Regions from separate parts of the Streptomyces sp. DSM 41931 genome, predicted to be linked through region 3. Evidence: predicted binding sites of a transcription regulator. Region 3 holds the regulator's gene; each other region holds the start of a gene.
What was found. Region 3 encodes HrcA, which represses chaperone genes, less so after heat shock. Its sites were predicted from a motif close to TTNGCACTCNGNNNNNCNGAGTGCNAA; they were not measured.

Region 1: the regulator HrcA is predicted to act here: its motif matches at 6,368-6,394, upstream of groES (co-chaperone GroES).
Region 2: the regulator HrcA is predicted to act here: its motif matches at 4,762-4,788, upstream of groL (chaperonin GroEL).

The regions. Positions count from the first base shown of each region.
Region 1 is NZ_CP189902.1:4,234,191-4,244,504, forward strand. It holds gene ACP7TJ_RS19855 (LacI family DNA-binding transcriptional regulator) at 1-820, shown strand, start outside; gene ACP7TJ_RS19860 (YciI family protein) at 1,068-1,424, shown strand; gene ACP7TJ_RS19865 (RNA polymerase sigma factor) at 1,484-2,749, shown strand; gene ACP7TJ_RS19870 (THUMP-like domain-containing protein) at 3,302-4,477, opposite strand; gene ACP7TJ_RS19875 (polysaccharide deacetylase family protein) at 4,601-5,488, shown strand; gene ACP7TJ_RS19880 (polysaccharide deacetylase family protein) at 5,485-6,243, shown strand; gene groES (co-chaperone GroES) at 6,540-6,848, shown strand; gene groL (chaperonin GroEL) at 6,999-8,627, shown strand; gene ACP7TJ_RS19895 (hypothetical protein) at 8,834-9,901, shown strand; gene ACP7TJ_RS19900 (hypothetical protein) at 10,013-10,314, shown strand, end outside.
Region 2 is NZ_CP189902.1:3,111,769-3,122,082, forward strand. It holds gene murQ (N-acetylmuramic acid 6-phosphate etherase) at 1-930, shown strand, start outside; gene ACP7TJ_RS14335 (hypothetical protein) at 979-1,548, shown strand; gene ACP7TJ_RS14340 (NADH:flavin oxidoreductase) at 1,627-2,754, opposite strand; gene groL (chaperonin GroEL) at 2,975-4,597, opposite strand; gene ACP7TJ_RS14350 (cold-shock protein) at 5,044-5,247, opposite strand; gene ACP7TJ_RS14355 (ubiquitin-like small modifier protein 1) at 5,678-5,953, opposite strand; gene thrC (threonine synthase) at 6,018-7,307, opposite strand; SAM riboswitch class I at 7,325-7,472, opposite strand; gene ACP7TJ_RS14365 (glucosyl-3-phosphoglycerate synthase) at 7,609-8,577, shown strand; gene ACP7TJ_RS14370 (alpha,alpha-trehalose-phosphate synthase (UDP-forming)) at 8,640-10,028, shown strand; gene otsB (trehalose-phosphatase) at 10,039-10,314, shown strand, end outside.
Region 3 is NZ_CP189902.1:2,228,331-2,238,644, forward strand. It holds gene ACP7TJ_RS10430 (hypothetical protein) at 1-382, opposite strand, end outside; gene ACP7TJ_RS10435 (16S rRNA (uracil(1498)-N(3))-methyltransferase) at 505-1,245, opposite strand; gene ACP7TJ_RS10440 (nitronate monooxygenase) at 1,242-2,315, opposite strand; gene dnaJ (molecular chaperone DnaJ) at 2,428-3,567, opposite strand; gene hrcA (heat-inducible transcriptional repressor HrcA) at 3,568-4,584, opposite strand; gene ACP7TJ_RS10455 (MBL fold metallo-hydrolase) at 4,747-5,475, shown strand; gene ACP7TJ_RS10460 (DUF3097 domain-containing protein) at 5,510-6,316, shown strand; gene hemW (radical SAM family heme chaperone HemW) at 6,498-7,730, opposite strand; gene ACP7TJ_RS10470 (ATP-binding SpoIIE family protein phosphatase) at 7,815-9,908, opposite strand; gene ACP7TJ_RS10475 (NADP-dependent oxidoreductase) at 10,134-10,314, opposite strand, start outside.

The DNA of each region.
Region 1 (10,314 bases), 2.0 Mb from region 3:
CTTCCACGAGCTGGAGAGCGCCTGGGCGATGGAGGTCATCCGGGGCGTGGAGAACGTCGCCCGGGACGCCGGGCTGAGCGTGGTGCTGTCGGAGAGCGCGGGGCGGCTCACCCCCGGCCGCACCTGGGCCGACCAGGTCGCCGCCCGCCGCCCGCACGGCGTGATCCTCGTGCTGTCCGGCCTCGACGAGTCCGGGCGCGCGCTGCTGACCAGCCGTTCCATCCCGTTCGTGGTGATGGACCCGGCCGGCGACCCGGGCACCGACGTGCCCTCCATCGGCGCGACCAACTGGCAGGGCGGGCTCGCCGCCACCCGGCATCTGATCGAGCTGGGCCACACCCGGATCGGCGCGATCAGCGGACCCTCGCGGATGATGTGCAGCCGCGCCCGCGTCGACGGCTACCGGGCCGCCCTGGAGACCGCCGGGCTGCCGGTGGACCCGTCACTGATCGTGTCCGGTGACTTCCACCACGACGCCGGCTACCGGCAGGGCCTCGCCCTGCTGCGCCGCGAGGACCGGCCCACCGCGGTCTTCGCCGGCAACGACCTCCAGGCGCTCGGGCTGTACGAGGCCGCGCGCGAGCTGGGCCTGCGGATCCCGGAGGACCTGAGCGTGGTCGGCTTCGACGACCTGCCCGTGGCCCGCTGGGTGGGCCCGCCGCTGACGACCGTGCGGCAGCCGCTGACGGAGATGGCGGAGGCGGCGGCGAAGCTGGTGCTCGACCTCGGCAAGGGCGAGGACTCCGCCGCGGCGACCCGCGTGGAGCTGGCCACCAGTCTGGTGGTGCGGAGCAGCACGGCCGCGCCGGCTGCGCACTGAGCTGGCGAGCGGTGCGCTGAGCCGTCGGGTGGTGCGCTGAGCTGGCGGGTGGTGCGCTGGTCCGGCTGATCACCGAGCCGGACGACCCCGACCGGGTGGTGGCCGACGCGCCCGAGGCCGGGCGGCCGCGGGTCTCGCCGAAGTGAGGCGAAGATTCTTCCGGCCGGGTGTCGATTTCCGTCCGTGCCGTTCGACGCAGGGGTGAGAGGCCGGGAAGGACCCGGCCCGCACACCACGAGGAGCCGTCATGCCGCGCTATCTCTCCCTCATCCGGATCGACGAGAACAACGCCCCCGAGGGCGGACCCAGCCCCGAGCTGATGCAGCGGATGGGCGAGCTGATCGAGGAGATGACCAAGAACGGCGTCCTGCTGGACACCGCAGGGCTGACCCCGACCGCCCAGGGCGCCCGGGTCCACTACGAGGGCGGCCGGCTGTCCGTGACGGACGGGCCGTTCACCGAGACCAAGGAGGTCATCGGCGGGTACGCCCTCCTCCAGGCCAAGGACAAGGCCGAGGCGATCGAGTGGACCAAGCGCTTCCTGAAGGTGCACGAGCCGTACTGGACGGTGACCTGCGAGGTCCGGGAGATCGAGGAGGGCTGACACCCCGGCCCACGGGCCCCGCTTGGCCTCACCGCCGTACGGGTGTCTGATGGTGGGCTGTGACACCACAGCCCACCGCCGGACCGGACGGGGCCGTCGAGACCGTCTTCCGCATGGAGTTCCCGCGGGTGGTCGCCGCGGTGGCCCGGATCGTCCGGGACGTCGGCATCGCCGAGGAACTCGCGCAGGACGCCCTGGTCGCGGCCCTGGAGCAGTGGCCGCGGGACGGGGTGCCGGACAATCCGGGCGCCTGGCTCACGGCGACCGCCCGCCACCGCGCCGTCGACCTGGTGCGCCGCCGGGAGACCTACGCCCGCAAGCTCGCCGAGATCGGCCGGGACGCCGACCTGGTGACGGCGCCGCCCGAGCCGCCCGCCGACCCGGACGACATCGACGACGACCTGCTCCGGCTCGTCTTCACGGCCTGCCATCCCGCCCTGTCCGCCGAGGCGCGCACCGCCCTCACCCTGCGGCTGCTCGGCGGACTGACCACGGCCGAGATCGCCCGCGCCTTCCTCGTGCCCGAGGCGACCGTGGCGCAGCGGATCGTCCGCGCCAAGCGCACGCTGGCCAGGAAGAACGTCGCCTTCGAGGTGCCGTACGGACCCGACCGCGAGGCCCGGCTCGGCTCGGTCCTCGACGTCATCTACCTGATCTTCAACGAGGGGTACGCGGCCACGGCCGGCGACGACTGGCTGCGGCCCGCGCTGTGCGAGGACGCGCTGCGGCTGGCCCGCGTGCTGTCCGGGCTGATGCCGAAGGAGCCCGAGGTGCACGGGCTCACCGCGCTGCTGGAGTTCCAGGCGTCCCGGACCGCCGCCCGCACCGGCCCCGACGGCGAGCCGGTGCTGCTCGCGGACCAGAACCGCGCGCGCTGGAACCGCATGCTCATCGCCCGCGGGGTGGCCGCGCTGGCCCGCGCCGACGCCGTCGCCTCCGGCCCCACGGGCCCGTACGTCCTCCAGGCGGCCATCGCCGCCTGCCACGCGCACGCGTACCGCTACGAGGAGACGGACTGGCACCGCATCGCCGCCCTCTACGCCCTGCTCGCCGCCCGCACGCCGTCCCCGGTGGTCGAACTCAACCGCGCGGTCGCCGTCTCCATGGCGGAGGGTCCGGAGGCGGCGCTGCCGCTGGTGGACGCGCTGACCGAGGTGCCGGCGCTGCGCGACTACCACCTGCTGCCGAGCGTCCGCGGCGACCTCCTGTCCCGCCTGGGGCGCGCGGCCGAAGCACGGCAGGAGTTCACACGGGCCGCGGAACTGGCGGGCAACGCACGCGAACGGGAGATGCTGCGGAGGCGGGCGGAGGAGATGGGGGGCTGAGGGAGGCGCGGAGGTGGCGGACCTCCGTACCAAGGGCGCCGTCCCGGCCCTCGCGCCGTCCTGCGGGCGGGTGCGTTGCCGTCGGGTGGCGGGTGGTGACGGGTCGGCGTGCGCGGGACCCGTACCGGCGCGGGGCGCGGCCCGGCGGCTGATCGGCGCGTGAAGTCCCGAGCTGTCGGAGTGCGCGGCGCGCGGGCGCGCCGATCGCTGCCGGGTGGCCCAGCGGTGTCGTCGATAAAGCTGACGGCGCGGTCAGGACGACCGTGACCGTCCGCGCCGTGGCGTGCAGCTCGGGCAGGGGACGGGCTGTCCGAGCCGACGCGGCGGATCTCCGCGAGGGAGTGGCGGGCGGCGTTCGCGTCGTCGGCGGGGCGCGGGTGGTGATCAGCCGCCGATCCGCGGCCCGGCTCAGCGGCTGGTCGGTGCGAGGCGTCACCAGCCGGTGGAGACGGGTGGTGTCCGGGCAACGCGCGGCTGTCGTACAGGCGGGCAGTGACCGGCCGTGGTGCGAGGGCTTCGCGTCCTCGGGAAGCCGCGCGCACCGGCGTCGCTTCAGCGTGCCGGGTGGCCCAGCAGCATCGTCGGGGCGCCCGCGACGCGGGTGAGGAACACCGTGACCGACGCGGTGCCGTGCGGCTTCGGCAGGGCCTTGCGGCGGAGTTCCTCCGGCTCGACGGCCGAGCCGCGCTTCTTGACGGTGAGGACGCCCACCTCGCGCTCCCGCAGCAGCGCCTTCAGCTTCTTGACGTTGAAGGGGAGCCGGTCGGTGATCTCGTACGCCGTGGCGTACGGGGTCGGGTTCAGGGTGTCCGCGGTGATGTAGGCGATGGTCGGGTCGATCAGGCCGCCGTCGAGGGGCTCGGCGACCTCGGCCACCAGGTGGGAGCGGATGACGGCGCCGTCGGGCTCGTACAGGTAGCGTCCGACGGGACGGACCGCGGGGTCGGGGAGGCCGCGGGAGACCAGGGTGCGCGGGCCAGGGAGCAGGGTCGCGCGGATCGTGCCAGGGGCCGTGCCGAACCACAGGACCGCCTCCTTCACGTCCCCGCCGTCGGAGATCCACTCCGCCTCGGCCTCGGTCGGAACCGCCTCGTGCGGGATGCCGGGGGCGACCTTCAGGGCGGCGGCCCGGGGCGCCTTCAGCGCCGCCCGTACCGCCCAGGACAGGGGAGGCGAGTACGCCTCCGGGTCGAAGATCCGTCCGCGCTTCGACGAGCGCCGGGCCGGGTCCACGAAGACCGCGTCGTAGGCGGACGTGTCGACCTCCGTCACATCCGCCTCGCGCACCTCGATGAGGCCGGCGAGGCCGAGCGCGTCCGCGTTGGCACGGGCGGCCGCGGCCGTCTGCGGGTCCCGGTCCACCGCGAGGACCCGGATCCCGGCCCGCGCCAGCGCGATCGCGTCCCCGCCGATCCCGCAGCACAGGTCGGCGACCGACCGTACGCCCGCCGCCCGCAGCCGCTCCGCCCGGTACGCGGCGACGCCGCGCCGGGTGGACTGCTCCACCCCGTTCGGCGTGAAGAACATCCGCGCCGCGTCCTCCGCCCCGAACTTCGCCACGGCCCGCTGCCGCAGCCGCGCCTGGCCGAGCGCGGCCGAGACCAGCTCGGCCGGGTGGTCGCGGCGCAGCCGGGTCGCGACGGCGAGTTCGTGCGCCGGGTCGGTGTCGCGCACCTCGTCGAGGAGGGCGCGGCCTTCGGGGGTGAGGAGCGGGGCGAGGTCGTTCACCGGGTCATTGTGGGCCAGTCGGTGGACCGTGCGCCTCCGGCCGCGGTGTCGGGTCGGCCGCGGGCCGGGCGGCTGCGAGGATCCGGCACCATGCGAGTAGTAGGACAAAACGATAAGAAGCGGATGCGGTGGCTGGGGACGAGAACCGGTCTCGCCGCGCTCGCGCTCGCCGCCCTCGCCTCGGGCTGCGGCAAGGACAGCGACACGGTCGAACCGGCCGGCGGCCAGCCCCTCGAGGCGCCCCCGGCCCGCGCCCTCGACTCCTACGCCGACAAGCTGCGCGCCGCGCACGCCGCACGCGCCGCCGCGGCCAGACGCTGGGGCCTGAAGAAGGTCCCGCTGACCGCGCCGCCGCCCCCGGCGGACAAGCCGCGCATCACCACCCGCGACGGCTTCGAGGTCGACGGCCACGAACGGCTGGACCTCCCGCCGGTCTTCACCACCGTCCCGGTGAAGGAGAAGGTCGTCTTCCTCACCATCGACGACGGCGCCGAGAAGGACCCGAAGTTCCTGCGGATGATGTCCGAACTGAAGGTGCCGTACAGCGCCTTCCTCAGCGACTACCTCGTCGAGGCGGACTACGGCTACTTCGAGGACATGCAGAAACGGGGCGTGGCCCTGCACAACCACACCCTCCGCCACCCCTACCTGCCGGCCCTCTCGTACGCCGGGCAGAAGCGCGAGATCTGCGGCATGCAGCACGTCCTCGAGAAGCGCTACGGCACCCGCCCGGTCCTCTTCCGCCCGCCCTACGGCAACTACGACAAGGCGACCCTGCGCGCCGCCAAGAGCTGCGGCATCACCCACGTCCCGCTGTGGAACGAGGAGGTCTTCGCCGACCGCTGGGAGTACCGCGAGTGGGACCGGAAGATCCGCCCCGGCGACATCGTGCTGTCCCACTTCCGGGGCCGCGAGGACTGGGACGGCACCATGCGGGACATGATCCGCCGCTTCCTCGACAAGGTGACGGCCGAGGGGTACGCCGTGGCCAGGCTGGAGGACTACCTGTGAGGCGGCGGCGCGGGACCCCGGGGCCCCTCCCGGCGGCCCTCGCCCTGCTGCTCGCCGCGACCGCCGGATGCGCGGCCCCGTCCGGCGCGGGGCACGTGTCCTCCCGCGCCGGCGGGACGGCCACCGCCGTCGCCCCGGCGCCGCCCCCGCCGGTCGTCGGCCACGTCGTCACCGACGACCCCGTCGTCTTCCTCACCTACGACGACGGCGCCGAACGCGACCCCCGCTTCATCGACCTGGTGCGCGAGCGCAGGCTGCCGGTCAGCATGTTCCTCACCGACAGCGTGATGGGCCCCGGCTACGGCCACTTCGCCCGTCTGCGCGCGGTCGGCGCCAACCTCCAGAACCACACCCTCGACCACCCGGCCCTGCCCGGCCTGCCCCTCGCCGCCCAGCGCGCCCAGATCTGCGGCCAGCAGCGCAAGCTCGCCGCCCGCTTCGGCGTCCGCCCCCGCCTCTTCCGCCCGCCGTACGGCAGGTACGACACCACCACGCTGCGCGCCGCCGCCGAGTGCGGCATCGCCGCGGTGGTCCTGTGGCGCGTGACGCTGGAACCCGACGGCCACCTCACCTACGCCCACGGCCCCCACCGCCTGCGCCCGGGCGACATCGTCTCCGTACCGTCGGGGGAGGCGCCGCCCCTGACCCTGGCGGAACGCACGACACGGCTCCTCGCGGAACTGGACGAGCGGGGCTTGAAGGTGGGCAGGCTGGAGGACCACGTAGGAGTGACACCCAGCCCGTCCGGCGCTTGAGGACGAGGCCCGAAGGGTCGACGAGGGGTCCGGGGGCGCAGCCCCCGGGCGGTCGGAGCAACACCGGCCACTGCGCAACCGCGCCCCGAAGAACGCCCCCGCACCCCGACGCGCCGCACGGCAATTGGCACTCCGCTTGACCGAGTGCTAATCGCGGTCATAGTCTCGGGTCTGGCACTCCCCCCTGGAGAGTGCCAAAACGCGACGGGCAGGTCCGGCACCCGCGACGACGGATCGACCTGGTCGCCACCTCAGACAGTTAACCCCGTGAGATCTCCGAAGGGGGAGGTCGGATCGTGACGACCGCCAGCTCCAAGGTTGCCATCAAGCCGCTCGAGGACCGCATCGTGGTCCAGCCGCTCGACGCCGAGCAGACCACGGCTTCGGGCCTGGTCATTCCGGACACCGCGAAGGAGAAGCCCCAGGAGGGCGTCGTCCTGGCCATCGGTCCGGGCCGCTTCGAGGACGGCAAGCGCGTCGAGCTCGACGTGAAGGTCGGCGACGTCGTTCTGTACAGCAAGTACGGCGGCACCGAGGTCAAGTACAACGGCGAGGAGTACCTCGTCCTCTCGGCTCGCGACGTCCTCGCGATCGTCGAGAAGTAAGGGGACCCCGGGGCCCGCCCCGGAGAACCCGACCTCGTAGCAAGTACTTCTGCTCGAACACTGCGCCCCTGGCCCCAGCATCCGACAAGGAGCCGGGCGGCCCAGGGGCGCAGTGATTTCATCTAGATTTCCGAGAGGGCTCCCGCTGCCATGGCGAAGATCCTGAAGTTCGACGAGGACGCCCGTCGCGCCCTCGAGCGCGGCGTCAACAAGCTTGCCGACACGGTCAAGGTGACGATCGGCCCCAAGGGCCGCAACGTCGTCATCGACAAGAAGTTCGGCGCCCCCACCATCACCAACGACGGTGTCACGATCGCCCGCGAGGTGGAGATCGAGGACCCCTACGAGAACCTCGGCGCGCAGCTGGTGAAGGAGGTGGCGACCAAGACCAACGACATCGCGGGTGACGGCACCACCACCGCCACCGTGCTGGCCCAGGCGCTGGTCCGCGAGGGCCTGAAGAACGTCGCCGCCGGCGCCTCCCCGGCCGCCCTGAAGAAGGGCATCGACGCCGCGGTCGCCGCCGTCTCCGAGGACCTCCTCGCCACCGCGCGCCCGATCGACGAGAAGTCCGACATCGCCGCCGTCGCCGCGCTGTCCGCCCAGGACCAGCAGGTCGGCGAGCTCATCGCCGAGGCGATGGACAAGGTCGGCAAGGACGGTGTCATCACCGTCGAGGAGTCCAACACCTTCGGTCTGGAGCTGGACTTCACCGAGGGCATGGCCTTCGACAAGGGCTACCTGTCGCCGTACTTCGTGACGGACCAGGAGCGCATGGAGGCCGTCCTCGACGACCCGCAGATCCTGATCACGCAGGGCAAGATCTCCGCCATCGCGGACCTGCTGCCGCTGCTGGAGAAGGTCATCCAGGCCAACGCCTCCAAGCCGCTGCTGATCATCGCCGAGGACGTCGAGGGCGAGGCCCTGTCGACCCTGGTGGTCAACAAGATCCGCGGCACCTTCAACGCCGTCGCCGTCAAGGCGCCCGGCTTCGGTGACCGCCGCAAGGCGATGCTGCAGGACATGGCCGTCCTCACCGGCGCCACGGTCGTCTCCGAGGAGGTCGGCCTCAAGCTCGACCAGGTCGGCCTGGACGTGCTGGGCTCCGCCCGCCGCGTCACCGTCACCAAGGACGACACCACGATCGTCGACGGCGCCGGCAAGAAGGAGGACGTGGAGGCCCGCGTCGGCCAGATCAAGGCCGAGATCGAGACCACGGACTCCGACTGGGACCGCGAGAAGCTCCAGGAGCGCCTCGCGAAGCTGGCCGGCGGCGTGTGCGTGATCAAGGTCGGCGCCGCCACCGAGGTGGAGCTGAAGGAGAAGAAGCACCGTCTGGAGGACGCCATCTCCGCGACCCGCGCCGCGGTCGAGGAGGGCATCGTCTCCGGCGGCGGCTCCGCGCTGGTCCACGCCGTCAAGGTCCTCGAGGGCAACCTCGACAAGACCGGCGACGAGGCCACCGGTGTCTCCGTGGTCCGCAAGGCCGCCGTCGAGCCGCTGCGCTGGATCGCCGAGAACGCCGGCCTCGAGGGCTACGTCATCGTCTCCAAGGTCTCCGAGCTGGAGAAGGGCAACGGTTACAACGCCGCCACCGGCGAGTACGGCGACCTGATCAAGGCCGGCGTCATCGACCCGGTCAAGGTCACCCGCTCCGCCCTGGAGAATGCCGCCTCCATCGCCTCCCTCCTGCTGACGACCGAGACCCTGGTCGTCGAGAAGAAGGAAGAGGAAGAGCCGGCCGCCGGCGGTGGCCACGGCCACGGGCACGCCCACTGACGACGCTCAGACCGCGCTGACGGTCACGAGGCCGCACTGACGGCCACGAGACCGCCGGACACCGAGTGAGGGCCCGGCTCCCCGTCCACCCGACGGGGAGCCGGGCCTTCGCCGTGCGGGGCTTCGCCGTGTCCGCCCGTGCTGGAACCGGACCACGCCCGTCCGGAGTCTGTGCTCATGGCGGCCGGAACGACGAGGGGACGGCGATGGACCAGGTGCTCTACGGGGAACGCTCCCGCAATCCGCTCGCGCGGACCGTGCACCTCAGCGAGGTCGGACTGCGCAGAGGCGGCCGGACGACCCCGCTGGAGGAGCTGAACCTCGGCGCCATGGCCGAAGCGTTCCTGCGGGGCGCCTGGCTCGGCGGCGGGGGCGCCGAACGGCCCCTGGCCTCGCTCCCCGAGGGCGCCGGCCTCGTGCCGGTCACCCGGGCGACCGGCACCTGCCGGCCCGTGAAGGCACGTCAGGCCGCCGCCTTCGCCCGCGCGCTGGGCGAGCTCGCGGTGCGCCGGTGCGGCGGGCCCGGGCAGGTGGCCGCCCTCTCGGCGCGGGCGCGGGAGGAAGGCGTACCGCTGTGGATCGCCCGGCGCCACGCGCCCGGTCCGGCCGGTCCGGTCACGGTCGCCGTGGACCGCCGCCAGGTGCGCGTGGACGTCTGGGGCCCCCACGCACACGCCGTACGCCTGCGGGCACCGCACGGCTTCCTCGGCAACGACAGCGTCGGGGGCACGGGGCTGGTGCTGACCGTGGGGGGCGCCGTGGCCCAGCTCGTGCTGCGCAAGAAGTTCCGCAGGTCCAGGAGCACGGTGGAGATCGGGCTCCCCGGCCGGCAGTGGACCCTGCGCCGCGTGAACGCGGTCGCCTCCCGGCTGTTCCGCGGCGGTAGACCGGTCGCCCTGCTGGTCCGCCCGCCGCGCGGCGCCGCCCCCGCCCCCGGCACCCCGCTGCTGCCGCTCGCCGAGGTCCGGCACGAGAGCCCCGACCCGCTGGACGCCGTGATGGCCCACGCGGTCGCGGTGTCCTTCGGCCTCGGCGACGCGACGGGCCTGGCGAGGTTCCGCACCACGCACCCCCGCCGCGACGCCGATGACGACGGCTGGGACCAGCCCTGGTTCACCAACCTCGGCCGCGGCCGCGACGACAACGAACCCGGCGGCGGCGACGGCTGGGGCAGCGACGGCGGCGACGCGGGTGACGGAGGCGGCGGAGGCGGGGACGGGGGAGGCAGTGACGGGGGAGGGGGCGACGGAGGCGGTGGCGGCGGGGGTGAATAGGCTCCCGACTCCGAATCCGCATCCGATATCCGAGTCCGAGTCCGGGGTCATCCACTTCGGTCGGCTGGGGCATCATGTCCGGACCGGCGGTCCAAGGAAGGAGGGCTGAAGGTGTCGTTCCTGAAGTTCGCCAGTGACGAGGTTTTGGAGATGGCCGACACGCTGGAGACCAGCGGCGGTCAGATGAAGTCGGCGTCCAAGGAACTCAAGCACGCCGACGCCCGGCAGATCGGTCACAGCGGCCTGGAGTCGGCCTGCGACGACTTCGCCGACTCCTGGGACTACGGCTTCGGGGAGCTGTCGAAGCTGACCAAGGGCGTGTCGAAGTTCGCGCGGAAGGCGTCCGACGAGTTCACCGGGCTCGACCGGAAGCTGGCGGAGGAGCTGCGCGAGAAGCGCGCCGAGGGAAAGAA
Region 2 (10,314 bases), 880 kb from region 3:
TCCGCCTCCCGCGACCGCGATCTGCGCTCCCAGCTCGAGACCCTGACCACCGAGGCGTTCCGGCCGGAACTGGCGGACGTCGACCGGCTGCCGACGGCGGAGATCGCGCGGCTGATGAACGCCGAGGACGCCACGGTCGCGGGCGCCGTGGCCGAGCAGGTGCCGGCGATCGCCGCCGCGGTCGACGCCGTGGCGGAGCGGATGGCGCGCGGCGGGCGGCTGGTCTACGCGGGCGCGGGCACGGCGGGGCGGCTGGGCGTGCTGGACGCCTCCGAGTGCCCGCCCACCTTCAACACCGACCCGGCGCGGGTCGTCGGCCTGATCGCCGGCGGCCCGGACGCCATGGTCACCTCGGTCGAGGGCGCCGAGGACTCCCCCGAGCTCGCCGAGGCCGACCTGGAGGCGCTGGGCCTCACCCCCGACGACACGGTGGTCGGCGTCTCCGCCTCCGGCCGCACCCCGTACGCAATCGGCGCGGTCACGTACGCCCGGAAGCACGGGGCGCTCACCGTGGGACTGTCGTGCAACCGGGGCAGCGCGCTGGCGGCGGCGGCCGAGCACGGCATCGAGGTGGTCGTGGGCCCGGAGTTCCTCACCGGCTCCACCCGCCTCAAGGCCGGCACGGCGCAGAAGCTCGTGCTGAACATGCTGTCGACGATCACGATGATCCGGCTGGGCAAGACGTACGGGAACCTGATGGTCGACGTGCGCGCCTCCAACGAGAAGCTGCGCGCCCGCTCCCGCCGGATCGTCGCCCAGGTGACGGGCGCCGGCGACGACGCCGTGGAGCGCGCCCTGGCCGCCACGGACGGCGAGGTCAAGCACGCGATCCTGGTGCTGCTGGCCGGGGTGGACGGGCCGACGGCGGCCCGCTTGCTGGACGAGGCCGACGGGCATCTGCGGGCGGCGCTGGCGGCCGCGGGGAGCTGACCGTCCGGGCTGGGATACTGGAGCGGTCCCCCACCCGGAGAATCCACCATGAACCACGCACAGCTCACCGCCCTCGGCCGGGCGCTGCGTGTGCTCGGTGAGCACGGCGAGGCGCTCTCCGCCGACACCCCGGACGCCCGTCTGCACGAGGTGCGCAACGACCTGCGGCGGGCGCTGGACCTGCTGGAGGACACCGTGACCACGGCGCCGCCCAGCACCCGCTGCGCCGAGCATCCCACCGGACCGGTCGACGAGAGCGCCCCGGACCTGTGCCTGCTCTGCGAGACCCGGCGCCGCGCCGCCCGCCGCGCCGAGTTCAACGGCCCGGCCCCGCAGGCCCGCCCCGCCGGTCCCGCCCCCTCCCGCTACGGGGTGCGCGGCGACCGCCCGCAGCCGCAGCAGCGCTGGCTGCCGGAGATGTGGAACGGCCAGGCGTGGCAGCTGTGCGGCACCCCGCGCCGCGACCGCCGCGAGGCGGAACTGTTCGTCAAGGCCCAGCTGCGCTCCCCCCGTCCGGCGATGGCCTACCGCGTCGTCCACGAGTTCACCGACTACGAGGTCCTGCGGGTGTGGGGCACCCCGGTCCGCGTGGACATCGAACCCATGGGCAACCTCTGAGACCCGCGAGCCTCCCGGCGGAAAGGCGCGGCGTCCCCGCCGGAGGGGCGCCGCGCCAGGCCCCGGACCGGGCCGGACTCAGCTCAGCGACGTCAGCGACGCCGCGTCGTACGACGTGAGGTCGCCGAAGCGGCCGGCCAGGACCTTGGCCGCCCACTCCGGGTCCTGGAGGACCGCGCGGCCCACCGCGACCATGTCGAACTCGTCGCGCTCCAGGCGGTCCAGGAGGTCGTCGATGCCCCGCAGCGCGGCGCCCTCGCCCAGGAAGGCGCGGCCGAACTCGCCGTCCAGGCCGACCGAACCGACGGTGATCGCGGGGCGGCCGGTCAGCTTGCGGGCCCAGCCGGCCAGGTTGAGGTCGGAGCCGTCGAACTCGGGGAGCCAGTAGCGGCGCGTGGACGCGTGGAAGGCGTCGACGCCGGCCGTGGCGAGCGGGGTGAGGATCGCCTCCAGCTCCTGCGGGGTCTCGGCGAGCCGGGCGTCGTAGTGGTCGGCCTTCCACTGCGAGAAGCGGAACACGACCGGGAAGCCGGGCGACACGGCCGCGCGCACGGCCTGCACGATCTCCACGGCGAACCGGGTGCGGGCGACCGGGTCGCCGCCGTAGGCGTCGGTGCGGCGGTTGGTGCCCGCCCACAGGAACTGGTCGATGAGGTAGCCGTGGGCGCCGTGCAGTTCCACGCCGTCGAAGCCGATGCGCTCGGCGTCGGCCGCCCCCTTCGCGAACGCAGCCACGACGTCGTCGATGTCGGCCTGCGTCATGGCCCTGCCGCCCTCGGCGCCGTCCAGGCGCAGCCCCGACGGTCCGACCGCCGGCGCCTCCGGGAAGGGCGGCTTCCCCTGCTCGCGGACCATGCCGACGTGCCACAGCTGCGGCACGATGCGGCCCCCGGCGGCGTGCACCGCCTCCGCGACCTTCGCCCAGCCGGCCAGTTGCTCCTCCCCGTGGAACCGCGGGACGCGGTCGCTGATGCCGGCGGACGGGTGGTCGACGTACGTGCCCTCGGTGACGATCAGCCCGACCCCGGCGGCGGCCCGGCGGGCGTAGTACGACGCGACGTCCTCCCCCGGCACCCCGCCCGGCGAGAACTGGCGGGTCATGGGCGCCATGACGATGCGGTTGGGCACGGTCAGCCCGTTGAGGGCGACCGGCCGGGCCAGGATCTCGGCGGCACGTCCGGTGGTCGCGGAGGCGGCGACGGTCATGAGGAGGACTCCTTGCGGATACTCGACGGTATGTGTACGTGCATACAACGCACCCTTCGTCGAACCCGCGTGAGGCGGTGAGCATTCCCGCCTCCCGCCCGTCCGCGTCCGTGACACCGGTCACCCCCTGCGGCGCCCGGACACGCCGGAGGGCGGCACCCCCTGTGCGGGGAGTGCCGCCCTCCGGACCTCGGACGGGTCCGAACCTGACGGATCAGGCTCAGAAGTCCATGTCACCGCCCGGCATGCCGCCGCCGGCCGGGGCCGCGGCCTTCTCCGGCTTGTCGGCGATGACGGCCTCGGTGGTGAGGAACAGCGCGGCGATCGACGCGGCGTTCTGCAGCGCGGAGCGCGTCACCTTGGCCGGGTCGATGATGCCTTCGGCGATCATGTCGACGTACTCGCCGGTCGCGGCGTTCAGGCCGTGGCCGACCGTGAGGTTGCGGACCTTCTCCACGACGACGCCGCCCTCGAGACCACCGTTGACGGCGATCTGCTTCAGCGGGGCCTCCAGGGCGAGCTTCACGGCGTTGGCGCCGGTCGCCTCGTCACCCTCGAGCTCCAGCTTCTCGAACACCTGGGAGGCCTGCAGCAGGGCCACGCCACCACCGGCGACGATGCCCTCCTCGACGGCCGCCTTGGCGTTGCGCACGGCGTCCTCGATGCGGTGCTTGCGCTCCTTGAGCTCCACCTCGGTGGCGGCGCCGGCCTTGATGACCGCGACACCGCCGGCGAGCTTCGCCAGGCGCTCCTGCAGCTTCTCGCGGTCGTAGTCCGAGTCGCTGTTCTCGATCTCGGCGCGGATCTGGTTCACCCGGCCCTGGACCTGGTCGGCGGAGCCGGCGCCGTCCACGATGGTGGTCTCGTCCTTGGTGATGACCACCTTGCGGGCCTTGCCCAGCAGGTCGAGGGTGGCGTTCTCCAGCTTGAGGCCGACCTCCTCGGAGATGACCTCGCCGCCCGTGAGGATGGCGATGTCGCCGAGCATGGCCTTGCGGCGGTCGCCGAAGCCCGGGGCCTTGACGGCGACGGACTTGAAGGTGCCGCGGATCTTGTTGACGACCAGGGTCGACAGGGCCTCGCCCTCGACGTCCTCGGCGATGATCAGCAGCGGCTTGCCCGACTGCATGACCTTCTCCAGGAGCGGGAGCAGGTCCTTGACGTTGGAGATCTTGGAGTTCGCGATCAGGATGTACGGGTCGTCGAGGACGGCCTCCATACGCTCCATGTCGGTGGCGAAGTACGCCGAGATGTAGCCCTTGTCGAAGCGCATACCCTCGGTGAGCTCCAGCTCCAGACCGAAGGTCTGGGACTCCTCGACGGTGATGACGCCTTCCTTGCCGACCTTGTCCATGGCCTCGGCGATGAGCTCGCCGATCTGGGTGTCGGCGGCGGAGATGGAGGCCGTGGAGGCGATCTGCTCCTTGGTCTCCACGTCCTTCGCCTGCTCCAGGAGGGCGGCGGAGACGGCCTCGACGGCCTTCTCGATACCGCGCTTCAGGGCCATCGGGTTGGCGCCGGCGGCGACGTTGCGCAGGCCCTCCTTGACCAGGGCCTGGGCGAGAACGGTCGCCGTGGTCGTACCGTCACCGGCGACGTCGTCCGTCTTCTTGGCGACTTCCTTGACCAGCTCGGCGCCGATCTTCTCGTACGGGTCCTCGAGCTCGATCTCCTTGGCGATGGAGACACCATCGTTGGTGATCGTGGGGGCGCCCCACTTCTTCTCGAGGACGACGTTGCGGCCCTTGGGGCCGAGCGTCACCTTCACGGCGTCCGCGAGCTGGTTCATGCCGCGCTCGAGGCCGCGCCGCGCCTCCTCGTCGAACGCGATGATCTTGGCCATGTGAAGTGGTCCCTCCAGGACTGGGGGTGATTCCTTCGGACCGCGCCCGCGCCCGCGACGGACGGCTCGCCTGCCGTGTGGTTCCTTGCCCCACCCGACCTGGCGGGCCTCACCGACCCGGTCCTTCGTTGTCACTCTCACCTTCAGAGTGCTAACGCCAATGATTAGCACTCGACCCCCGAGAGTGCAAGGCGCGCTCGCGGAGGGACTCCACCGAAGGCGGGCGCGCAGCAGCCTTTCGGCCCAGGCGCCCCAAGGGCTCGGGGCCGCTCTCAGCCGCGCGCGAACACGGCGCGCGCGGCGCACGCGCCTGTCACGCCTCTGGCGGGCTTCGAGCGCCGCCCCAGCGCGCGGCCCCGGCGTTCCGGGCATGACGAAGGGCCCGCACCCCGGAAGGTGCGGGCCCTGTCGCCGGCAGAAGATGTCGCGTGCTGCTGGTAGCGCGTTCAGGCGGTGACGCGAACCATGTCGGCCTGCGGGCCCTTCTGACCCTGCGAGATCTCGAACTCGACCCGCTGGCCCTCTTCAAGGGTGCGGTAGCCGTCCATCTGGATCGCGCTGTAGTGGACGAAAACATCCGCACCACCGTCGACCGCGATGAAGCCGTACCCCTTCTCCGCGTTGAACCACTTGACGGTGCCCTGAGCCATGCCTAACTCCCCTATTACTGGCCCTTGCACAGATCCACACTTCGCGGACCCGGGTCAGACCTCACCCCCCAACGGTTGGGGGCGTGCGCCGGAACGCGTCGACCGCGGCTGAATGTATCTGTCCAACTGCCGTCTGCAACAGGTCAATCGGACGAGAAATCTGGACGCCGCCGGTCCGGAATGTGGCAAGAATTCGCCAGAATTCAGGGCAAGTCGGGCCGGGCAAAGGAGACAAAAGCCGCGAAAGGAGCCCGCACTTTGGCTACATCCAGTCGGGTCTGCGGCAGGAATTCAGGGTTCTCGATCAACGGATCGGGAGCGCGTTCCCCAACTCTACCGCGCTCAATCCCATGGAATTGCCCCCTCCGCTTCTCTCACGGAGGGGGCAATGGCATAAACGCTCGGTAACGGTCATTACCGAAGGTAATGATCAGCCTCCGGCGACCGCCGGGATGATCGACACGCCGGCGCCCTCGGGGGTGGCCGTCTCCAGACCCTGCTCGAAGCGCACGTCGTCGTCGTTGACGTAGACGTTGACGAAGCGGCGCAGCTTGCCCTGGTCGTCCAGGACGCGGGCGGCGATGCCGGTGTGGTTCTTCTCCAGGTCCTGGATGACCTCGCCGAGGGTGGCGCCCTCGGCGAGGACCTCGGCCTTGCCGCCGGTGTAGGTGCGCAGGATGGTGGGGATGCGGACGGTGACGCTCACTTGAAACCTCCGGTCAGGATGAATAGCCAGGGGGCGCGGGGCTGTGGTCGGTGTGCGGCCGGCGCTAGACGAGCCCGGCCTCACGGAACGACTCCAGGCTGGGCCGGATGGTCGCCGTGAGCCCGGTCCCCGCCACCGCGTCCAGCGTCTTGAGCCCGTCCCCGGTGTTCAGCACGACCGTGGTGAGGGACGGATCGAGGACGCCGTCCTCGATCAGCTTCTTCGTCACGCCGACCGTGACACCGCCCGCGGTCTCCGCGAAGATCCCCTCGGTGCGCGCCAGCAGCTTGATCGCGTCGACCACCTGCGCGTCGGTGACGTCCTCCACCGCGCCGCCGGTGCGCCGGGCGATGTCCAGCACGTAGGGGCCGTCCGCCGGGTTGCCGATGGCCAGCGACTTGGCGATGGTGTCCGGCTTCTGCGGGCGGACCACGTCGTGCCCGGCCTTGAAGGCGGTGGACACCGGCGAGCACCCCTCGGCCTGGGCGCCGAAGATCTTGTACGGCCGGTCCTCGACGAGCCCGAGCCTGATCAGCTCCTGCAGCCCCTTGTCGATCTTCGTGAGCTGCGAGCCGGAGGCGATCGGGACGACCAGCTGGTCGGGCAGGCGCCAGCCGAGCTGCTCGCAGATCTCGTACGCGAGGGTCTTGGAGCCCTCGGCGTAGTACGGCCGCAGGTTGACGTTGACGAAGCCCCAGCCCTCGCCGGCCGGGTCGCCGATCAGCTCGGAGCAGAAGCGGTTCACGTCGTCGTAGTTGCCCTCGATGCCGACGAGCTCGCCGCCGTAGACGGCGGCCATGACGATCTTGCCCTGCTCCAGGTCGTGCGGGATGAACACGCAGGAGCGGAGGCCGGCCCGGGCCGCGGCGGCGCCGACCGCGCCGGCCAGGTTGCCGGTGGAGGAGCAGGAGAGCGTGGTGAAGCCGAAGGCGCGCGCGGCCTCCAGGGCCTGGGCGACGACCCGGTCCTTGAAGGAGTGCGTGGGGTTGCCGGAGTCGTCCTTGACGTAGAGGCCGCCGGTGACGCCCAGTTCGCGGGCGAGGTTGTCGGCCTGGACGAGCTTGGTCCAGCCCGGGTTCAGGTTGGGCTTGGTCGCCACGTCCGCGGGGACGGGCAGCAGCGGCGCGTAACGCCAGATGTTCGCGGGACCCGCCTCGATGCGCTTGCGGAGCTCTTCGGTGTCGTGACCGGAGAAGTCGTAGGCGATCTCCAGCGGGCCGAAACACTCCTCGCAGGCGAAGACCGGGCCGAGGGGCACACGGTGGCCGCACTCGCGGCAGGACAGCGCGGCGGCGGGACCCAGGTCGACGGAGTTCGCGGTGTCGGTGGTGCTTGCAACAGTCTGCACAGCCATGGAGGCGAGGCCCTTTCTCCTCATCTTCCTCACGACGCACTTCGCCGTGAGACGGATTTGGCACCTTCCCTAGCCGGGAGCCTCGCCACGTCCGCGTGACAGGAACCGACTGGAGGGTTGCCGGGGCTTCATCGGGCCGTGTCCCTCTGCCCCTCTGGATGAGCGGTGTTCAGTTGTGCGCCGCGCGACCCCGAGATGCAGGGCCCGTCGGCGTTGTTCAAGACTGTAACCGAAGGCCCGGACGGCGGAGAGCGCCGTCCGAACCCCGAGATGGATCACCGGCCAGTGAGGAGCCCGGACCGTGCTGGAAGAAGTCGAGCGCTGGCTGATCGAGCGCTCCTGGTCGGTGGCCGACCGTCCCCTGCACCGGATCCTGGCGGCGAAACGGGCCTCGGGGCAGACGGTGAGCGTGGTGCTGCCCGCGCTCGACGAGGAGGCCACCGTCGGGGAGATCGTCTCCGTCATCCGGCACGACCTGGTGCTCCAGGTGCCGCTGGTCGACGAGGTGGTGGTGATCGACTCGGGCTCCACGGACCGCACCTCCGAGGTGGCCGCGGCGGCGGGCGCGACCGTGGTGCACCGGGACGCGATCCTGCCCCGCATACCGGCCGTGCCCGGCAAGGGCGAGGTGCTGTGGCGGTCGCTGCTGGTCACCCGCGGCGACATCGTGTGCTTCGTCGACGCCGATCTGAGGGACTTCTCCTCCGACTTCGTCACCGGCATCGTCGGCCCGCTGCTCACCGAGCCCGGCCTCCAGCTCGTCAAGGCCATGTACGACCGGCCGATGACCCTGGCCGACGGGAGCACCACCGGCGCGGGGGCCGGGCAGGGCGGCCGGGTCACGGAGCTGATGGCCCGCCCGCTGCTCAACATGCACTGGCCGCAGCTCGCCGGGTTCGTGCAGCCGCTGGGCGGCGAGTACGCGGCCCGCCGGAGCCTCCTCGAACAGCTCCCGTTCCCCGTCGGGTACGGCGTCGAGCTGGGCATGCTGGTCGACGCCCTGCACCTGGTGGGCCTGGACGCGCTGGCCCAGGTGGACGTCGGCGTGCGCAAGCACCGGCACCAGGACGGGCAGGCGCTCGGCCGGATGGCCGCCGCGATCTACCGCACCGCGCAGCTGCGGCTGGCCCGCGCGCATCTGCTGCGGCCGTCGCTGACCCAGTTCGAGCGCACCGGGGACGCCTTCGAGCCCCGCACGTACTCGGTGGACACCGAGGAGCGGCCGCCGATGACGGACATCGCGGAGTACCAGGCCCGCCGGGTGGCCTGACGCCGGCCGGTGTGACGCACCACCACGTTTGAGGCCCGGGGGGCCGGGCTAGGTTGAGGCGTATGGCTTCAAGCTTCGGTGCAGCTCAGGTGCTGGTCGCCTCCAACCGGGGGCCGGTGTCGTACGCGGTGGCGGACGACGGTTCGCTGAGGAGCAAACGGGGCGGCGGGGGACTGGTCTCCGGCCTCTCGGCCATCGGCCCCGACTCGGGCGCCCTGTGGGTGTGCTCGGCGCTGTCCGACGGCGACCGCGAGGCCGTGCGGCGCGGCGTCGGCGAGGACGGCGTGCGGATGCTGGACATCCCGGCGGACGTGCACGCGGACGCGTACAACGGCGTCGCGAACTCGGTGCTGTGGTTCGTCCACCACATGCTGTACCAGACGCCGCTGGAGCCCGCCTTCGACGCGGAGTTCCGCCGCCAGTGGGCCTCCTACGAGACGTACAACCGCGCGTTCGCCCGGGCGCTGGCCGAGGAGGCGGCCGAGGGCGCGGCCGTCCTGGTGCAGGACTACCACCTGACCCTGGTCCCGGGCATGCTCCGCGAACTGCGCCCCGACCTGCGCATCGGGCACTTCTCGCACACGCCGTGGGCGCCGCCCGAGTACTTCGCGATGCTGCCCGACGACATCGCGCGGCAGGTGCTGCGCGGGATGCTCGGCGCCGACCGGCTCGGCTTCCTCACCCACCGCTGGGCGGACGCGTTCACCGCGTGCTGCGAGCGGTTCGCCGGCGGGCTCGGCGGCACGCGGATCGGGGTGCACGGCCTGGGCGCCGACGCGGACTTCCTGCGCGCCCGCTCGCACGAGGCGGACGTCGACGAGCGGATGGCCGCCCTGCGCGAGGAGATCGGCGAGGGCCGCAGGACCATCGTCCGCGTCGACCGCACCGAGCTGTCCAAGAACATCGTGCGCGGCCTGCTGGCGTACCGGCAGCTGCTGGAGGACCGGCCCGAGTGGCGCGAGCGCGTGGTGCACCTCGCCTTCGCCTACCCGTCCCGGCAGGACCTCGCCGTCTACCGCGACTACACGGCCGAGGTGCAGCGGCTCGCCCAGGAGATCAACGAGCAGTACGGCACCCCGGGCTGGCGCCCGGTCGTCCTCCATGTGAGGGACGACTTCGCCCGCTCGCTCGCCGCGTACCGGCTGGCCGACGTGGCCCTGGTCAACCCCATCCGCGACGGCATGAACCTGGTCGCCAAGGAGGTCCCGGTGGTCTCCGACGCGGGCTGCGCCCTGGTGCTGTCCCGCGAGGCGGGCGCCCACGAGGAACTGGGCGAGGACGCGATCACCGTCAACCCGTACGACGTCGTCCAGACGGCGGAGGCGCTGCACGAGGCGCTGTCGATGCGCCCGGAGGACCGCACGGAACGCTGCAAGCGCCTGGCCGCGGCGGCGACGGCACTGCCGCCGGCACGGTGGTTCCTGGACCAGCTGGAGGCGCTGCGTGGATAGGTTGGGGCGCATGGCCAGTCAGACGGACTCCACGGACCCCGGCGACCTGCCGACGCCCGCCACGCAGGCCGGGCGGGACGGACTCGACGCGCTCCTGGCCCGCCCGGGCAAGGCGCTGATCGGGCTCGACTTCGACGGCACGCTCGCGCCGATCGTGCCCGACCCGGAGCAGGCCCGCGCCCATCCGGACGCGGTGCCCGCGCTCGCCGCGCTCGCCCCGAAGGTCGCGGCGGTGGCCGTCGTCACCGGCCGGCCGCCCGGCGTCGCCGTGCGCCACGGCGGCTTC
Region 3 (10,314 bases):
GGAACACCTGCCGGCCGTCCACCTTCGCGGTGATGTCCCCGCGCACGCAGGCGTTGTTGACGGCGTGGGTGATCCGGCCGGTGACGGTGATCTCCTTGCCGCCCTCGGTCTCGCCCTCGCAGTCGACCGATGCGGCGGTCTCCCTCGAGGCCGGTGACGCGGACTTGTCCCGGTCGCCGAAAGAAGCGTTGCAGGTGAGCCAGCGGACCTTGTCCTTCTGGCGGTTGAGCTCCTTGGTCACGGTCCCGTCGGTGGTGATCGCCACGGCCGCGGAGCTGAGGCTGCCGCCCTCGCAGGCCGTGACACCCGTGACGGCGGCCACGGCGAACCCGGCGGCAAGTGCGAGCCGCCGTCCTCGTGTTCCCCGCGGGAACCTTGTCATCGCCCCCATGCACGGAAGCGTGCCATTGCCGCTCGCGCGGCGGTAGGGCGCATTGGGCCACCGTGCGCCTTCCAGCCCCTCCGGCGTGTGAGGAGCGGGGTTCGGGGCGGAGCCCCGTGGCCTCAGGACCAGCGTCCGGTACGGCCGAGCAGCAGCGCCGCGGCAGCGGTTCCCGCCGTGGACGTACGAAGCACGCTCTTCCCCAGGCGGTACGCCCGCGCCCCGGCACTCTCGAACAGCGCCAACTCCTCGGGGGATACCCCGCCTTCAGGTCCGACGACCAGCACGATGTCACCGGAGGCGGGCAACGGGACCGTCGCCAGCGGTTCCGTCCCGCTCTCGTGCAGCACCGCCGCGAAGTCCGCTTCGGCGAGAAGTGACGCAACCCCCTTGCTCGTCGCCGCGTCCGCCACCTCCGGGAACCGCACCCGGCGCGACTGCTTGCCCGCCTCCCGGGCGGTGGCCCGCCACTTGGCGAGGGACTTGGCGCCCCGCTCGCCCTTCCACTGCGTGATGCAGCGCGAGGCGGACCACGGCACGATGGCGTCGACGCCGACCTCGGTCATGGTCTCCACGGCCAGCTCGCCCCGGTCGCCCTTGGGCAGCGCCTGCACGACGGTCAGCCGGGGCGTCTCCACGGGCTCCTCGACGACCTCGCCGAGCCGGACGACCAGCCGGTCCTTGCCCTCGGTGCCGTCCACCTCTCCGGCGGCCCAGCGGCCCGCGCCGTCGGTGAGGACGATCTCCTCGCCGGTCCGCAGCCGTTTCACGGCGACGGCGTGCCGGCCCTCGGGTCCTTCGAGGACGTAGCGGCCGGTGCCGTGGGTGTCGAAGTCGTCGACGACGAAGACAGGGGCGGTCATCGGGCGCCTCCCGCCGACAACGCTGTCCGGGCGGCGGCCAGTTCGGCGACCAGGACCTCCACCAGCTGTCCTGCGGGCAGTTCGCGGGCCATCCGGTGGCCCTGCCCGGCCCACAGCGCGAGCCCTTGCGCGTCCCCGGCCTGGGCGGCGGCCTTGCGCAGCGGCGCCGTCAGATGGTGGACCTCCGGGTAGGCGGCGGGGGCGTACGGGCCGTGCTCGCGCAGGAAGCGGTTGACCAGGGCGCGCGCCGGGCGGCCGGTGAAGGCGCGGGTCAGCTCGGTGCGGGCGTAGAGGGGGTTGGTGAGGGCCTGCTTGTGCAGGGCGTGCGCGCCGGACTCATGGGCGGCGACGAAGGCGGTGCCGAGCTGGGCCGCGCTCGCGCCGGCGGCGCACACGGCGGCGATCTGGCCGCCGCGCATGATGCCGCCGGCGGCGACGACGGGGATGCCGACGGACTCGCGGACCTGGGCGACCAGGGACAGCAGTCCGATGCCGCTGCCGTCCGTCTCCGGGCGGTCGCGGTGGGTGCCCTGGTGGCCTCCGGCCTCGACGCCCTGGGCGATCACCACGTCGGCGCCGGCCCGTTCCACGGCGCGGGCCTCCTCGGCGGTCGTGGCGGTGACGAAGGTGAGGGTGCCGACGCGGTGCAGCGAGTCGATCACCTCGCGGGCCGGCACGCCGAAGTGGAACGACACGACCGGCACGGGGTTGTCGAGCAGCACGGCGAGCTTGGCGTCGTAGCCGTCGTCGCGGCCGCTCTCGGGGTCGCCCAGCTCGGTCTCGTACCAGGAGGCCTCGCCGGCCAGCTGGTGGGCGTAGACGTCGACGGCGGCCGGGTCGGCCGTCTCCGGCTGGGGCAGGAAGAGGTTGACGCCGAAGGGGCGGGAGGTGAGTCCCCGCAGCTGCTTGATCTCCTGGTACATCCCGTCCGCGGTCTTGTACCCGGCGGCCAGGAAACCGAGCCCGCCCGCGTCGGACACGGCGGCGGCGAGCTGCGGCACCGATACGCCGCCCGCCATGGGCGCCTGCACGATCGGGTGCGGGAAGAGATCGGTCAGTACGGAGGACATGACCGCATGTTGTCACGTCCCCCGACCAACTCCGAATTGACCCTTCCCCTTGGCATAAGCCACTTTTCACCGGGCCGCCGACCACGCCGGCGGCCCTCCGCGAAGAGCGGGGTCAACGCCCGTTGAAGGCGTCCTTCAACCGCGAGAACAGCCCTTGCTGACCGGGCTGGAACTGCCCCGTGGGCCGTTCCTCGCCGCGCAGCTTGGCCAGCTCGCGGAGCAGGCGCTCCTGCTCCGGGTCCAGCTTGGTCGGGGTCTGCACCTCGACGTGGACGATGAGGTCGCCCCGGCCGCCGCCGCGCAGGTGGGTGACGCCCCGGCCGTGCAGCGGGATCGACTGGCCGGACTGGGTGCCGGGCCGGATGTCGACCTCCTCCAGGCCGTCCAGCGTCTCCAGCGGCACCTTGGTGCCGAGCGACGCCGCGGTCATCGGCAGCGTGACCGTGCAGTGCAGGTCGTCGCCGCGCCGCTGGAACTGCGCGTGCGGCAGCTCGTGGATCTCCACGTACAGGTCGCCGGCGGGACCGCCGCCGGGACCGACCTCGCCCTCGCCCGCGAGCTGGATCCGCGTGCCGTTGTCGACACCGGCCGGGATCTTGACCGTGAGCGTGCGGCGGGAGCGGACCCGGCCGTCGCCCGCGCACTCCGGGCAGGGCGTGGGCACGACCGTGCCGAAGCCCTGGCACTGCGGGCAGGGGCGCGAGGTCATGACCTGGCCCAGGAAGGACCGGGTGACCTGCGAGACCTCACCGCGGCCGCGGCACATGTCGCAGGTCTGCGCGCTGGTGCCGGGCGCGGCGCCCTCGCCGCTGCACGTGGTGCAGACGACCGCCGTGTCGACCTGGATGTCCTTGGTCGTGCCGAAGGCGGCCTCGTCCAGCTCCACCTCGATCCGGATCATGGCGTCCTGGCCGCGGCGGGTGCGCGAGCGCGGTCCGCGCTGCGACGCCGTGCCGAAGAACGCGTCCATGATGTCGGAGAAGTTGCCGAAGCCCCCGGCCCCGAAGCCGCCCGCGCCGCCGGCGCCGCCGGACTGCGAGAGCGGGTCCCCGCCGAGGTCGTAGACCTGCTTCTTCTGCGGGTCCGACAGCACCTCGTAGGCGGCGTTGATCTCCTTGAACCGCTCCTGGGTCTTCGGATCCGGGTTGACGTCCGGATGCAGCTCGCGGGCGAGCCGCCGGAAGGCCTTCTTGATCTCTTCCTGCGACGCGTCGCGGCGTACGCCGAGTACGGCGTAGTAGTCCGTGGCCACCTATGACTCCGCCAGGATCTGTCCGACGTACCGTGCCACTGCGCGTACCGCTCCCATCGTTCCGGGGTAGTCCATGCGGGTCGGTCCGACCACGCCGAGCTTGGCGACAGCCTCGCCGCCCGAACCGTAGCCGACCGACACGACGGACGTGGAGTTGAGTCCTTCGTGGGCGTTCTCGTGACCGATCCGCACGGTCACACCCGGATCCTTCGCCTCGCCGAGCAGCTTGAGGAGCACGACCTGCTCCTCGAGCGCCTCCAGGACGGGCCGGATCGTGAGGGGGAAGTCGTGGCCGAAGCGGGTGAGGTTGGCGGTACCGCCGATCATCAGCCGCTCCTCGTTCTCCTCGACGAGCGTCTCCAGGAGAGTGGAGAGCACCGTGGAGACCGTACCGCGGTCCTCGGCCTCGAACGCCTCCGGGAGGTCCTCCACCAGACTCGGCACATCGGCGAACCGGCGGCCCGCGACCCGGCTGTTGAGCCGCGCCCGCAGATCGGCCAGGGACGCCTCGCCGAACGGCGCCGGGCAGTCGACCATGCGCTGCTCGACCCGGCCGGTGTCGGTGATCAGCACCAGCATCAGCCGCGCCGGGGCGAGGGAGAGCAGCTCCACGTGCCGCACCGTCGAACGGGTCAGCGAGGGGTACTGCACCACGGCGACCTGCCGGGTGAGCTGGGCGAGCAGCCGCACCGTGCGGGCCACGACGTCGTCGAGGTCGACGGCGCCCTCGAGGAAGTTCTGGATGGCCCGCCGCTCGGGCGGGCTCATCGGCTTGACGCCGGCCAGCTTGTCGACGAACAGCCGGTAGCCCTTGTCGGTGGGGATGCGCCCCGCGCTGGTGTGCGGCTGGGCGATGAAGCCCTCCTCCTCCAGGGCCGCCATGTCGTTGCGCACGGTGGCCGGGGAGACGCCGAGGTTGTGCCGTTCGGTGAGCGCCTTCGACCCGACGGGCTCCTCGGTGCCCACGTAGTCCTGGACGATCGCGCGCAACACCTGGAGCCTGCGTTCACTGAGCATCGCGCACACCTCCAGCTGGCTTCCGCCCGGTAACGACCCTGGCACTCTTCGCACGCGAGTGCCAGACTTCCCCGGCCCAGTGTACGGCCGGGGGGTACGGCGTCGGCAAGGCCGGTCCGTGCCGCGGTGCCGGGTGCCGCCGTCCCCGCTAGCGTCCCGGTCATGACCGTGACTTGGGAAGAGTCGGGATGGGAGCAACTGGCGCCGGGGGTCGGGCGGCGCCGGCTGCCGGGGTGGGACTGCACGGCGGGGCTCGTGGTGGGCGGTGACGGCGTCCTGGCCGTCGACGCGGGCTCCCGTCTCGCCGAGGGCGCGCGACTGCGGACACAGGCGCGGGAGCTGACCGGCCGCCGTGTGACGCATCTCGCGCTCACCCATCCCCACTTCGACCACATCCTCGGGGCGCCGGCGTTCGCGGACGCGGAGGTGTACGGCGCGGTCGGCCTGGACGTGGCGCTCGCCGGGCGGGGGCGGGAGGAGCTGCGCGCGGACGCGGTGCGCTGGGGTCTCGACCCGGCGGCGGCGGACGAGGCGGTGGCCGCGCTGGTCCCGCCCCGGCACGCGGTGTCCGGCGAGTGGACGCTGGACCTGGGCGGCGGCCGTCAGGTGCTGCTGGCGAACGTCGGCCCCGGTCACACGGCGTACGACCTGGCGGTGCTGGTGCCCGGCGACCCGGAGGTGGTGTTCTGCGGCGACCTGGTCGAGGAGTCGGACGAGCCGCAGGCGGGCCCGGACGCCGTGCCGTCCCGCTGGCCCGCCGCGCTGGACCGGCTGCTGCGGCTGGGCGGCGAGGACGCGGTGTACGTCCCCGGTCACGGCGCGGTGGTCGACGCGGCGTTCGTACGGGCCCAACGGGACGCGCTGGCGGCCCGGTTCGGCGTGTCGGAGTGATCATCGCCCCGGTGTTCCTCGTATCGTCGGCAGAATGCGCCAGTACTCCGCCGATCTGACCCCTCCGTGGAAGAAGCCGCAGTCCGTCCCCGAGGTGCCGGCCGAGCCGGGCCTCGTGGTGGAGGAGCCCGGCACCGGGTTCTGCGGCGCCGTGATCCGCTGCGAGGCCGGCACGGTGACCCTGGAGGACCGCTTCGGCAAGCACCGGGTGTTCCCGCTGGAGCCGCGCGGGTTCCTGCTGGAGGGCCGCGTGGTCACGCTGGTCCGCCCCTCCGCCGGCCCGGCCCGCCCCACCCGCACGGCGTCCGGCTCGGTGGCCGTCCCCGGCGCACGGGCGCGCGTCGCCCGCGCGGGGCGCATCTACGTCGAGGGCCGGCACGACGCCGAGCTGGTCGAGAAGGTGTGGGGCGACGACCTGCGGATCGAGGGCGTGGTCGTGGAGTACCTGGAGGGCGTGGACGACCTCCCGTCGATCGTGGAGTCCTTCGCGCCCGGGCCCGACGCGCGGCTGGGGGTGCTGGTGGACCACCTGGTGCCGGGCACCAAGGAGTGGCGGATCGCGCAGGGGGTGACGAGCGAGCACGCGCTGGTGGTCGGGCACCCGTACATCGACATCTGGGAGGCCGTGAAGCCGGCGTCGGTCGGCATCGAGGCGTGGCCGCGGGTGCCGCGGGGGGTGGACTGGAAGACGGGGGTGTGCCGGGCGCTGGGGTGGCGGGTCGCCCACACCGGTGAGGCGTGGAAGCGGATCCTGGACTCCGTGCACTCCTACAAGGATCTCGAGCCCCAGCTTCTGGGGCGGGTGGAAGAACTGATCGACTTCGTCACGGCGCCGTCGTGACAACCGGTTCTCGCCCGACCCCGGGGCTCCGCCCCGGACCCCGCTCCTCAAACGCCGGAGGGGCTACAAGTAGCCCGTCCGGCGTTTGAGGACGAGGCCCGCCAGGGCCGACGAGGGGGGTCTGGGGGCGCAGCCCCCAGGGTCGGGACGGGAAGGGGCGGCGGGGGCGAAAAACCTCTGGTCAGTCGACCAGATCGCGGACCACGGCGTCAGCCAGAAGGCGTCCCCGCAGGGTGAGGGCCGCGTGGCCCCTCTCGAAGGGCTCGGGACGGAGCAAGCCGTCCGACAGCGCACGGTCGGCAGCCGCCCGCCCCTCCTCCCGGAGGAGATCCAGCGGCACCCCGTCCCGAAGCCGAAGCTCCAGCAGGATCCGCTCGACCCGCCGGTCCTCCGAGGACAGCACCTCCCGTCCCGCCCCCGGCGACCGCCCCTCCGCCAGCGCCGCCGCATACGCGCCCGGATGCTTGACGTTCCACCACCGCACCCCGCCCACGTGCGAGTGCGCCCCGGGCCCCGCGCCCCACCAGTCGGCACCGCGCCAGTACAGCTCGTTGTGCAGGCAGCGGCCGGCCTCCGACGTGGCCCAGTTCGACACCTCGTACCAGTCGAAACCCGCCCCCGTCAGCATCTCCTCGGCGATCAGGTACCGGTCCGCGTGGACGTCGTCGTCCGTCATCGGCACCTCCCCCCGCCGGATCCGCCGGGCCAGCTGCGTGCCCTCCTCGACGATCAGCGCGTACGCGCTCACATGGTCGGGCCCCGCACCGACCGCCGCCTCCAGGGACGCCCGCCAGTCGTCGTCCGACTCCCCCGGCGTGCCGTAGATCAGGTCGAGGTTGACGTGGTCGAAGCCGGCCGCGCGGGCCTCGGTGACGCACGCCTCGGGCCGGCCGGGGGTGTGCGTGCGGTCGAGCACCTTCAACACGTGCTGCCGGGCGCTCTGCATGCCGAAGGAGACGCGGTTGAAGCCGCCGGCCCGCAGCTCGGCGAGGTAGGCGGGGTCGACCGACTCGGGGTTCGCCTCGGTCGTGACCTCGGCGTCCGGCGCGAGCCCGAACTCCTCGCGGATCGCGCCCAGCATCCGCACCAGGTCGCCGGCGGCGAGCAGCGTGGGCGTGCCTCCGCCGACGAACACCGTGCGCACCGGCCGCGGGTCGTCGCCGAGCACCTTGCGGGCCAGCCGGATCTCGTCGACGAGGGTCTCGGCGTAGTTGTCGCGGGAGGCCAGCACGCCGCCGGTGCCGCGCAGCTCGGTCGCGGTGTAGGTGTTGAAGTCGCAGTAGCCGCAGCGGGTCGCGCAGTAGGGGACGTGCAGATAGAACCCGAGGGGGCGGTCGGCCGCCCCGGCGAGCGCGGACGCGGGCAGCGCGCCGTCGGCGGGGACGGGCTCGCCGTCGGGGAGTGCGGAAGGCATGTGCTCCATTGTCCCGCACCCGGGCCGTTCCCCTCCGCGCCGGCCGAGCCCCCTCACCGCACTCCCCGCCGGCTCGGCGTCGCGTCACTCCGCCTGGAGCACGAGCAGGGCCATGTCGTCCGCCGGGGGCCGCGCCCCGAACTCGTGCACGAGCCGGGTGATCCGGTCCGCTATGGCCCCGGCCTCCATCCCGGCGCAGCCCGCCAGCGCCAGGGCCAGTCCGTCCCCGTCGTCGAACTGCCGCGACCCGGAGCGCCGCTCGGTGACCCCGTCGGTGACGCAGAGCAGGGTGTCGCCGGAGTACATCTCGAAGGTCTCGCTGGTGTACCCGGCGTCCTCGACGACCCCCAGCAGCGTCTGCGGCTGGGCGACGGCCCGCACCGCGCCCTCGGGGTCGAGGAGGAGCGGCAGGGGGTGGCCGGCGGAGGCGAGGGTGCAGCGGACGCCGCCCTCGAAGGGCACCAGTTCGCCGTAGAGGAGGGACAGGAAGCGGGTCTGCGGGCCGTCGCCGGGGGCGGTGGGCCGTGCTCCGGCCGCCACCAGCGCGCGGGCCGCCGCGTCCGCCGCCTCGGTGGCGTCGTCGAGGAGGAGCTGGTTGAGCCGGTCGAGGACGTCGGCGACCCGGTAGCCCTCGCGGGCGAGCAGCCGCAGCCAGGGGCGGACCAGGCCGATGACGACGGCCGCCTCGGGGCCCTTGCCCTGGACGTCGCCGACGGCGAAGCACCAGCGTCCGTGGCCGGCCGGGAAGAGGTCGTAGAAGTCGCCGCTGGGGCCGCCCTTGTCGCACGGTTCATGGACGAGGGCGCTGCGCACGCCGGGGATCTCGGCGACGGCTCCCGGCAGCAGGCCGCGCTGGAGCACGGCGCTGATGGTGGCCTGGCGGGCGTACCGCCGGGCGGCCCCGATGGCGAGCGCGACCCGGCGGCCCAGGTCCTCCACGAGCCCGGTGATCTCGTCGGGGAAGCGGTCGATGCCGCCCCGCCCGATCACCAGCGTGCCGAGCGGGCGGCCCCCGGCGACGAGCCGGTACGCGAGCGCGGTCCCGGGCGGCGTGAGGGCGGGTCCCTCGGCCTCGCCGGGCGCCGGTCCGTCGGCGGCCTCCGCCGGGCCGCCCGCGTGCCCGGGCAATTCCGGCGTGTGCGGGTCGCCGCCCCCCGCGGCAGTGGCCCGAGGCCACGGATACGGCACGGGTCCCGTGCCGAGCGGGTCGTCGGACTGCGGCGGCGGGCAGGCCTCCAGCGCCCGGCTCAGCTCCTCGACGAGGTGCTCGCCGGCGTGCCAGACGCGGGCGAGGCGGCCGCCCGCGCCGGGCCGGCCGCCGGGTGCGGTGGCCTCGTCCTCCAGCCAGACCGCGCACCAGTCGGCGAGCCGCGGCACGATCAGCTGGCCGGTGAGCGAGGCGACCAGGTCCTCGTCCAGCTGCCCGGCGAGCAGGTCGGACGCCTCGGCGAGAAAGGACAGCGCGCCCCGGCCCAGCCAGGCGCCGTCGCGTCCGGGGCGGCGGGCCAGCCAGTCGTCGCCGTAGGAGGCGGCACGCCAGGCGTCCCGGGGGCCCTCACGCGGGCCGTCGCGGGGTCCGGTGCGCCCGTGCGGGGCGAGGGGGTCGAGCGGGTCGGCGGCGAGGAGGGCGGCCGCGTGCAGGTCCCGCGCCGGGGCGCGCTCCCCGGCGTACGCGGCGGGCGGGTCGGCGGGCGTCTCCTCGCGCGTCGGCAGCCGCGCCCACACCGTCTTGCTGCCGGCGCGGTAGGTGACGCCCCAGGACTCGGCGAGGGCGGCGACCATGCGCAGGCCGCGCCCGTACTCCGGGGTGCCGTGCGCCGGCCCCTCCGCCGTGTCGTCGCGCGGCGGGCGGGAGGGGTGCCGGTCGGCGACCTCGACGACGAGCGCGCCGGTGTCCTCCTCCAGCCGGCAGGTCAGACACACCTCGGTGCCGGCGTGCACGACCGCGTTGGTGACCAGCTCGCTGGCGACCAGGGCGGCGTCGTCGCCGACGCGGCCGGTGAGGAGGTCGGCGCCGTCCGCCGTGGACTGCGCCCACTCCGCCAGCGCCTTGCGCAGCAGCGCGCGTGCGGAGCCCGGCGCGAGGGGACTTCCGGACAGCGTCGCCTCCACCCGCGTGCTCCCCCGCGTGTCGGAGGCGCACGAGGTGGTCTCCCGTTGGGTCGGAATGGCCCGCATGGGCAGCTCCCCGGGCAGTTCGTACGAAGAGAACTCGATCGCTTGCCGACAGGGTGACAGAACGGACCCGCCCATAAGCGTGGAGTCACGAAAGTGGATCGCTTGTCGGGGGAACAGCCCTACGGTTTTGGTCAAGAACGACACCGCGGCCGCTCCTTCTCGGTCATCGCCGAACGCGAAGGGGTCAGGCCCGCGCAGCACGGCGCGGGCCCGGCCGGAAGGGCCTCAGGAGAAGTCGAGGACCAGGCGCCCGCGCAGACCGCCGACCTCGAGCAGCCGGTGCGCCTCGGCCGCGTCGGAGGCGGGCAGGACCTTGGCGACGCGCAGGGACAGCACACCCTTCTCGGCCTGGAGCCGCAGGGTGTCCAGCAGGGCGGTGTCGGCGCGGACGCTCGCCACGAAGACC